Regions from separate parts of the Peribacillus sp. TH16 genome, predicted to be linked through region 2. Evidence: riboswitches for the same ligand, from Rfam matches in the RefSeq annotation. Region 2 holds a riboswitch; each other region holds the start of a gene.
The links. A riboswitch is a leader RNA that binds a small molecule or an ion and turns the genes downstream of it on or off. The one in region 2 is predicted to bind thiamine pyrophosphate.
Positions count from the first base shown of each region.

Region 1 (3,280 bases), on a different contig from region 2:
TATTTCAGAAACAATTATATTGGATAGGCAGTCATGAAGCGACACGGAGTTATTACGGGGGATATTTGGCTTGAATTGACTATAGTGGGAACTATTTATGCTTACAATATGCTTTGTTAGGAACGCTGATATGATGGCATTCCACTTTCTATTGCTATTTAATTCATCGATGATTCCTTGTTGATTGGTAATCCCAATCCCATGGCCATAAAAGAGGTTTTCTCCAAGGAATATCGCATTTTCCCCTTGCCATTCTGGAGTGCTCGGGTCGTAATCTGGGTTTTTGAAGTAAACACAGTCGCCTGGTACATAATCCGTCCCTTCATGAACTCGAAGAATCAAATTCTGCGGATAGTGCCAGTCATAAAGAGTAAGGCCTGAAAAAAGACGGTCAAAATTCTTAGGACCAACCGTATCTAAAACAGCTTTTAAAAAAACAATGACAATCGCTGTCCCGCATTCGAAAGCGTAAAGACTTCCGTTTATGAAAATATCCTCAAGTGCCAGATGAGGGGGTACGCTTGGTTTAAGCTCAAATGCTCCATCTTTTGTAAGTCGCCAATATTGTTCATTGCATACAGAATCCTCGAGTATTGTAAATTCAGGATTACTCTTATCTAACGAAACAGCAGCTTTATTGACTTGCAGCCTCATCTCTATATCGAATTTAAGATCTTCCATTGTCTTATATACAAAAATATTCGGATATTTCCACATTAATTGGAGAATTTCTAATGCTTTTTCAGATATTATACCTGGTTGGATTTGACTGACATCTAACCATTTTTGATTAATTTTTATCATAATCATATCCACCTCTTGGTCACAAAATTAAATGATTAATTCAAGTAGTTCAAGAACTATCTACAGTGTAATAATAATTATTATATGAGTTGCTGAACAATACTGATCAAATTTTATTCCTATTACTGAGGATGATCAGAATGGCCCATCGTTAGAAGAAGCAAATTAGTATTCCCTTTTCTGTATGAATTGATATAATGAGAGAGAAAAGTTCATATGTGCAAGAAATGTAGGGGAGCCGGTATTGCTGGCTGAGATTGCGTCCTTAAGATGCTGACTCTTTGAACCTGATCTGGATGATGCCAGCGGAGGGAACATATCATGACTGACTTTCTGTTTTGTATGTTAACGTCCGAATTCATCCTCGGGCGTTTTTGTTTTTTAATCTATTATTTGGATGGGGACTGGCACCCAATAAAGTTTCGGCATATGGACCTTATATAATGTGTAGGAGGAAAAATAGTGAATAAATTATTGCCACTGATAACTTTGTTATTCCTTTTAGCTGGATGTGGTGCTGGCGGCACTACTGAAAAGGAAGAAGCAGGTAAAAATGAAGACAATAAAGAATTAAAAAAGGTTTCGGTTGTTCTCGATTGGACACCGAATACAAACCATACAGGATTGTATGTAGCGAAGGAAAAAGGGTATTTTAAAGAACAAGGCCTGGATGTAGAAATTATCATGCCAGGTGAGGCAGGAGCTGATAAGCTTGTGGCTTCAGGGAAATCAGAATTTGGCGTGAGCTACCAGGAGGGCATTACACAGGCTCGCGTGCAAGGCGTGCCGATTGTTTCGTTAGCGGCTGTCATCCAGCATAATACCTCAGGATTCGCTTCTCCTGTGGCTAAAAATATTAAAACACCTAAGGATTTTGAAGGGAAAACGTATGGTGGCTGGGGGTCTCCAGTTGAAAAGGCTATCATCGAATCTCTCATGACAAAAGATAATGCGGATGTAAATAAAGTGGAAATAGTAAATACAGGCGACTCGGATTTTTTCACTTCAGTGAAAAGAGATATTGATTTCGCTTGGATTTATTATGGATGGACAGGTATTGAGGCTGAATTGCGAAATGAAAAGCTGAATATGGTTTACTTAACTGATTACTCAGATAAGCTCGATTACTATACGCCTGTTTTGACCACAAATGAAAAGATGATTAAAGAGGATCCAGATACTGTTAAAGCGTTCGTAGAGGCAACTTCGAAAGGGTACCAGTTTGCGATTAAGAATCCTGATGATGCGGCAGACATTTTAATCAAGGCTGCACCAGATCTAGATAAAAAGCTAGTGAAGAAAAGCCAGAAGTGGCTTGCATCTAAGTATCAGGATGATGCTCCTAGATGGGGTGAACAAAAGCTTGAAATTTGGAAGAATTATAGTGAGTGGATGACTGAAAATAATCTTCTTGAAGGTGATTTCGATCCTGAGAAAGCATTTACCAATGAATTTTTACCACAATAGGAGGAACTACAATGGCAAACTCATTAATTAGTATACAAATTATTCCTAAAGGGGAAAATGTCATCCCCTTAGTCGATGAAGCGATCAAAATCATCGATGAATCAGGTGTCAAGTACGAGGTGCACCCGCTTGAAACAACAATGGAAGGTGAGCTTTCTGAGCTTCTGGCCGTTATAGAAAAAATGAATGTGAGAATGATTGAAATAGGTTCGCCGAATGTCATTTCCCAAGTGAAAATATTGTACCAGCCTAGCGGAATCACGATGGATACGTTAACGGAGAAATATCGGCCATGAGCGGAAGAAAGATTTGGAAGAAGGGGGCTCCCTTCTTTCTTTTATTATTGTTGCTAATAGTGTGGGAGTTAGCAACAGGCTTATTAAAGGTTGAAAAATGGCTACTTCCTGCTCCATCAGCCATTTTTATCGAGGGAATAGAGTCGTTTCATAGCCTTTTTGGACACCTTATATCAACTACTAACCTTGCATTATCTGGTTTTTTTATTGGAAGCTGTATTGGCTTAGTAATTGCTGCTCTCTTACACCTTTTTCCTGGTGTAAAAGATGCGGTTTATCCGCTTCTCATTCTATCACAAAATATTCCTATCATCGTTTTGGCGCCGCTTCTAGTCATCTGGTTTGGCTTTGGTATGCTGCCGAAGCTGATTGTGATTTCTCTCGTATGTTTTTTCCCTCTCGCTGTTGCTTCATTGGACGGTTTTCGCCAGACTCCTTATGAACTTAAGCATTATTTCAAGATGATGGGAGCAGGGAAAATGCAACTATTTTGGAAGCTAGAACTTCCTCACTCGATTCCGTTCATTTTCTCCGGACTGAAAATTTCGGCCACTTACAGTGTAATGGGGGCGGTTATTTCGGAGTGGCTTGGGGCTAAATCGGGGATAGGTGTTTATATGACGCTCGCATCCTCTTCATTTAGGACAGATCGGGTGTTTGTTTCCATTTTTATCATTATGGGACTGAGTCTTCTCTTTTTTGGAATCATTACC
Region 1 is NZ_JAEKEM010000009.1:1,469,476-1,472,755, reverse strand. Features, by position in the region: gene JFV29_RS21165 (protein-glutamine gamma-glutamyltransferase) at 1-804, opposite strand, end outside; TPP riboswitch at 1,026-1,135, shown strand; gene JFV29_RS21160 (ABC transporter substrate-binding protein) at 1,267-2,271, shown strand; gene JFV29_RS21155 (thiamine-binding protein) at 2,283-2,567, shown strand; gene JFV29_RS21150 (ABC transporter permease) at 2,564-3,280, shown strand, end outside.
Region 1: it holds a riboswitch for thiamine pyrophosphate, as region 2 does, so the genes downstream of both, JFV29_RS21160 (ABC transporter substrate-binding protein) here and thiC (phosphomethylpyrimidine synthase ThiC) in region 2, are expected to answer to the same signal.

Region 2 (3,280 bases):
GCAGGATGTTTTGATTGTGAGTCATGCTGCTCTCATGGTATATATGAGGAAAGAGCTGATCCGACGGGGATTCGCAGGTCCAAAGTTTAAGATTGCTAGTAATGGAAAGTTGTATGTGTTCGAAAGAAAATAAGGAAAAACTCGCATGTGAACTTTTTTAAGTTTTCATGAGCAAATAGGGTAAGCCTTTTGATATTTCAAAGAAAGATGAAGGCATTTTACCGATAGTTATTCTTTTTCTAATGGTTGTGGTTTATTATTGTAATAGTGTAATTTTTTCGAATTCAATGGTAGGGAAAAGAGGGTGAGCATTTTGGTAAAGGCAGTTTTTTTTGATTTAGATGATACGTTACTTTGGGATCAGAAGAGTGTGAAAGAGGCTTTTATAGCGACATGCGAATTGGCAAAGGCGAAATATGATTTGAATGTTGACGAGTTTGAGGAAGCGGTACGGAAAGAAGCACGTGAGCTTTATTCTTCTTATGATACATATGAATTTACGCAAATGATCGGTATCAACCCGTTTGAAGGACTTTGGGGTAATTTTCAAGATGATCATGATGAATTCCGTAAGATGGCCGAGATTGTACCAGCTTATCGGAAAGAGGCATGGACAAGAGGCTTGAAGGCATTAGGGATAGATGACCCGGCATTTGGTCTTGAGCTAGCAGAACGTTTCCCTGCTGAGAGACGGAAAAAACCATTTATTTATGAAGAAACATTCCAGGTGTTAGATGAGTTAAAAGGGAAGTACAAATTGTTATTGCTGACGAATGGTTCGCCTGAGCTTCAAAATACGAAGCTTGAAATCACGCCTGAGTTAGTTCCTTATTTCGATCAAATCGTTATTTCCGGCGCGTTTGGACGTGGGAAACCGGATGCTTCTATTTTCGAGCATGCATTAGAAATCATGGAGCTTGATAAGCATGAAGTATTAATGGTCGGCGACAATTTAATGACGGATATCCTTGGTGCATCACGTGCAGGCATTAAATCGGTTTGGATAAACCGTCATGATAAGGAACGGAATGAAGTCATCCCTAATTATGAAATTACGCATTTAGAGGAGCTTTTTCCTATCCTTGAGAGTCTAAATAAATAACGGATATATCCCCTTCAAGTAGTAAGTTCAAAAAAACTTAACTTGGAGGGGATTTTATTTAATTCAAAACATGGCATTAAAATAATAGGTCTTTGAATTTATTTACAAACCAAAATGGATGGTATATAGTTACCATGTAATAATTAATATTATTCAGACTAGGGGTGTCCAATAAAAGTTGGGCTGAGAGAGAAGCGCGTTAAAGCTTCTTAACCCTCAGGACCTGATCTGGTTCATACCAGCGTGGGGAAGTTAGAATCTACTATTCAATGACATGTAATTTGGTCATTTCTGTAGTCATACTAACTTTAGCCGGGTCTTAAATATGAGACCTGGCTTTTTCGTGCGAAAATGGATTGGATTTTGTCCTTTTTAATCTAACTTAAAAAGGAGAAATGAAATCATGAGTAATTCAGTAAATGACATGAACGTTTCAATTATGTCCAATTTTGCAGGAAGTAAAAAAGTTTATGTAGAGGGGTCTAGACCTGATATAAAAGTTCCTATGCGTGAAATTAAACTAAGTCCCACAACAGGAGCATTTGGTGAAGAGGAAAATTTACCTCTACGCGTATATGATACTAGCGGTTTCTATACGGATTCTGAGTATTCTATTGATATTCGTAAAGGTCTTGACCCTATTAGACGCAACTGGGTTCTTGAACGGGAAGACGTTGAAGAGTATGTGGGGCGTAAAATAAAACCAGAAGATAATGGGTATAAAAAAGTTGAGTCTCATTCCAAAGCAGAAGTTTTTCCGGGATTGATAAGAAATCCTTTGCGTGCAAAGAAGGGGAGAAACATAACCCAACTCCATTATGCTCGTAAAGGTATCATTACCCCAGAAATGGAGTTTATTTCGATTAGAGAAAGTGTTTCCGCTGAGTTTGTACGAGATGAAGTAGCTAGCGGGCGGGCCATTATACCGGCTAATATTAACCATCCTGAAAGTGAGCCGATGATTATCGGACGTAATTTTCATGTGAAAATAAATGCGAATATTGGGAATTCAGCGGTTAGTTCATCCATCGAAAATGAAGTAGAAAAAATGACTTGGGCCACTCGCTGGGGAGCCGATAACATCATGGATCTCTCTACCGGAAAAAATATACACACAACCCGTGAATGGATTATTAGAAATTCGCCTGTACCTGTTGGAACAGTACCGATTTATCAAGCGCTTGAAAAAGTAGATGGAGTCGCTGAAAATTTAACATGGGAGGTTTTTCGGGATACTTTAATTGAGCAGGCTGAGCAAGGTGTTGATTACTTTACCATACATGCTGGTGTGCTTCTGCGATATATCCCATTAACAGCAAAGCGGATGACGGGAATTGTTTCCCGTGGGGGTTCTATTATGGCTCAATGGTGTCTGGCTCATCATGAAGAAAGCTTCCTCTATACTCATTTTGAAGAAATCTGTGAAATCATGAAAGCATATGATGTATCTTTCTCATTAGGAGATGGACTTCGTCCTGGATCTATTGCAGATGCAAACGACGAGGCGCAATTTGCGGAATTGGAAACATTGGGTGAACTAACAAAGATTGCTTGGAAACATGATGTACAAGTTATGGTTGAGGGGCCCGGTCACGTTCCAATGCATTTAATTAAAGAAAATATGGATAAGCAACTGGAAGTTTGTCAAGAAGCCCCATTCTATACATTGGGACCCCTAACAACTGATATAGCTCCTGGCTACGATCATATTACTTCTGCGATTGGGGCTGCCATGATTGGCTGGTTTGGAACTGCGATGCTTTGTTATGTGACACCGAAAGAGCACCTTGGTCTTCCAAATAAAGAGGATGTTCGAATAGGGGTTATTACGTATAAAATTGCAGCCCATGCCGCTGACCTAGCAAAAGGCCATCCAAATGCTCAAAAACGAGATGATGCCCTTTCAAAAGCAAGATTCGAATTTCGTTGGAGAGATCAGTTTAATCTATCGCTCGATCCTGAAAGAGCCGTTGAATATCACGATGAAACTCTGCCTGCTGAGGGTGCCAAAACAGCTCACTTTTGTTCAATGTGCGGTCCTAAATTCTGCAGCATGAGAATCTCACAAGATATTCGTGATTTAGCTAAAGAAAAAGGGCTTGGTTTTGAGTCTGTAATTGATGAAGGCTTGAAAGAAAAAGCGAATGAATTTAGAAACACAGACGGAAAAATCTATCA
Region 2 is NZ_JAEKEM010000002.1:1,925,631-1,928,910, reverse strand. Features, by position in the region: gene JFV29_RS09320 (histidine phosphatase family protein) at 1-133, shown strand, start outside; gene JFV29_RS09315 (HAD family hydrolase) at 314-1,102, shown strand; TPP riboswitch at 1,253-1,369, shown strand; gene thiC (phosphomethylpyrimidine synthase ThiC) at 1,503-3,280, shown strand, end outside.

Region 3 (3,280 bases), 700 kb from region 2:
GGGCGCATTTACCTCAAGTTGCCGAGCTAGATGGTATTGAACGGGATTTAGTAATCCTTGGTAAGCGTGTTAATATTTGAATTTCATTACTTAAAAGCTATTGCCTTCATTCAGCAGTAGCCTTTTTTAGTTTAAATGAAGGAATCTATTTTAAAGTCACTGACGAAATTTAAAAATCACTATAAAATTTTTTAAGTAAAAAATATTCTGATTTTCTTTTATTTGTTATAGCATTTAACAGCGAATCCAATTCTTGACTTGCTTGAACAGTTAGAAGGCTTGTAAAACCATAATCAGCTGCCAATTTAATCATTTCCCGTCTCTTTTCTTCTATTCTTTCTACGGTTATCTTTGGGGGCATCTATAGTCACTTCCTATTTATTCAATTTTCTTACACCTTTTATGATAAAGAAATAAGTAGTTAAAATCAACCATATATGGAAATTAAAATGTGTTATTCCACAAAATAAATGTGACAAAAAGCCTATTCCATTCTCTGTTTGTGTCTTTTTTGTGACATTTTATATTCTAGACAAATATAAAAAAGCATTCACTCATGTACACTGCGAATGCTTTAATAATATTCATCAAATTAAATAATATTTTAAGATAGTAAAGTATTTTAAGAACTCTTACTATGTCATCCACTCTGAAGGAGACTCGATATTAGGTCTATTTATAACAATCTTATATTCATCTTCAAGCACTTTTAAAGGAACATCATAAAGATGTCTTTCATCAGAGGTTTTATAAACTCCATTCGCTAATAACTCTTCAATCAGCAATGCCTTCCTCTGTTCAATTCTCTTAAATAATTCTGCCATGTAAATGGCTCCTTTCCTTGTCTTCATCAGCCCGCCTTCATATGAGCTAAATTGTAGTAACAGGTATCATTTTCACCAAATTATATCTTTTCTATTATGTCACTAAACGTTATTTCACAAAAATAAAAGCCTCTTCTAATTCAAGAAGAGGCTTACAGTAGTCCGTTCGGCTCTTCTTATCTTCCAAGCGTATGCTTGTTGGATGTAGCACAGTTCCCAAAATGGGTCTGCTGCCGAGGTTTCTTTGGGCCAAGTCCCTCCACCTCTCTGGATAAGAATTCAATATATAAATGATGTAGACATGATTTTATCCCAATATTCTTCAAAAGTCAATCACATGGTTCTCCCTTTTTTTGATAGGTATTCTCTATAGACCCCATTCAAATTGGGTTGCAATTTCCTGGCTTTCTGATATGATGTCAGTAATTACATACATTCACACCACTAGGGGAGTCTTTTTAAGACTGAGATGGAATTTGTTCCGGACCCTTTGAACCTGAACCGGATCATACCGGCGGAGGGAAGTGGATGATATCGTCTTTAAACACATGACTTTATCCATCTGCCCCGCTCCGTATTTCAGGAGCGGTTTTTTTTTTCAGATGGAAAAGGTGAATAATTAGACTGCTAGGGGAGCACTTTTGCTGAGAATCAAACCCTTTGCACCTGATCTGGTCATACCAGCGGAGGGAAGCAGGCTGTAAGAAGGAATTTGCTTCTTCCTCGGTAACAGCCGCTTTCTTTCAGAGAGCGGTTTTTTTGTTGATCAGATAGTGTATGCACTATTTACAATTTTAGTAAATTTTAAATTTCAAGGAGGATGTACCATGGAGAATACAAAATTAGAAACCTTCAGTGATAGACTTCATGAACGGGCAAAAGGAATCTGGAAAAGGAACCATACACATCCCTTTGTTCAGGCGATTGGAGATGGGACGCTTTCAGAAAAGAAATTTGCCTATTACCTAAAGCAGGACTATATCTATCTTATGGATTATTCCAAACTCTTTGCGTTAGGAGTCATCAAAGCTCATAATCTCGAAACCATGGCTAAGTTTGCAAGTATTTTGAATGAAACCCTTCAAGTAGAAATGGATATCCATCGACATTATGCTTTGGAGTTCGGAATCAGCTCAATCGAATTGGAAAATACAGAACCTACTCCAACCACTCTAGCTTATACGGGTTACATGCTAAATGCAGCCCAAAATGGGACTTTGGCCGACCTGATAGCCTGCCTCCTTCCATGCGCCTGGGATTATTATGAGATCGGTTTGCTATTAAAAGAACAAAATGGTGAAGCATTAGAAAACAATCGCTATGCTGATTGGATTAAATCATATTCGTCTCCTGAATTCGGTGAAGCACACAAATGGCTGATTGCTTTGTTGGAAGAGTTAACAGAAGGCATGCCTGAAAAGGAACTTCTTAGATTAGAGAAGCATTTTTTGGTGACTTCCCGTTATGAATATTTATTCTGGGATATGGTTCAAAATGAGCAGGATTGGCCACTGTAGGATGTTGGCATGATGATGAATCCAATCAAGAAAATGACGTTGACTGCCATGATCACGGCCATTACTACCATAACTAGTTCATTCATTTTCATCCCGGCCGGATTTGCAAAAATCTTTCCGATTCAGCATCTGGCAAATGTCATGACAGCCGTTTTATTGGGACCGGCTTATGCGGTAACACAAGCTTTTTTAGTTTCCATCATTAGAAACATGTCTGGTACAGGTTCAATTTTCGCCTTTCCGGGCAGCATGATCGGTGCACTATTGGCTGCCGTCCTTTATCGAAAAACACAAAGCTTGAAATTCGCTTGTTTAGGGGAAGTGATAGGGACCGGCATTCTTGGATCCCTAGCTTGTTATCCCCTTGCTGTCCTCCTATTGGGAGAAAAAGCAGCTATTTTTGGTTTTTTACCAGCTTTTATGCTTAGTTCATTCGCAGGTGCCATTTTAGCTTTCATTTTACTGAAAATACTTTTAAAAAATAATTATATGAAGGGGTTTTTTTATGAAAACAGCGTTAACCATCGCAGGCTCTGACTCAGGGGGCGGTGCTGGAATACAAGCTGATTTAAAAACATTTTCTGCACATGGGGTTTTTGGAATGTCTGTCATTACAGCTGTAACGGCACAAAATACAATGGAGGTACGTTCAGTACAAGCTATAGATACAGGTATCATAACGGATCAAATTGCAGCTATTTTTGAAGATATACACGTCGATGCAGTAAAAATAGGTATGCTTGGATCAAAAGAAATAGTTGAAACAGTCGCCGCGTCTCTAAATACCTTCTTACCCGCAATCGTTATCCTTGATCCTGTCATGATTTCCAAAAGCGGCCATCATTTGCTCGATGAAAAAGCTGTCTCTGCTTTAAAAACAGAATTACTGCCGCTTGCAACACTTGTAACACCGAATGTTCCCGAAGCCGAAGTCCTTTC
Region 3 is NZ_JAEKEM010000002.1:1,223,025-1,226,304, forward strand. Features, by position in the region: gene JFV29_RS05870 (GNAT family N-acetyltransferase) at 1-80, shown strand, start outside; gene JFV29_RS05875 (aspartyl-phosphate phosphatase Spo0E family protein) at 170-361, opposite strand; gene JFV29_RS05880 (Fur-regulated basic protein FbpA) at 636-851, opposite strand; SAM riboswitch class I at 998-1,102, opposite strand; TPP riboswitch at 1,261-1,364, shown strand; TPP riboswitch at 1,444-1,533, shown strand; gene tenA (thiaminase II) at 1,652-2,341, shown strand; gene thiW (energy coupling factor transporter S component ThiW) at 2,357-2,878, shown strand; gene thiD (bifunctional hydroxymethylpyrimidine kinase/phosphomethylpyrimidine kinase) at 2,847-3,280, shown strand, end outside.
Region 3: it holds a riboswitch for thiamine pyrophosphate, as region 2 does, so the genes downstream of both, tenA (thiaminase II) here and thiC (phosphomethylpyrimidine synthase ThiC) in region 2, are expected to answer to the same signal.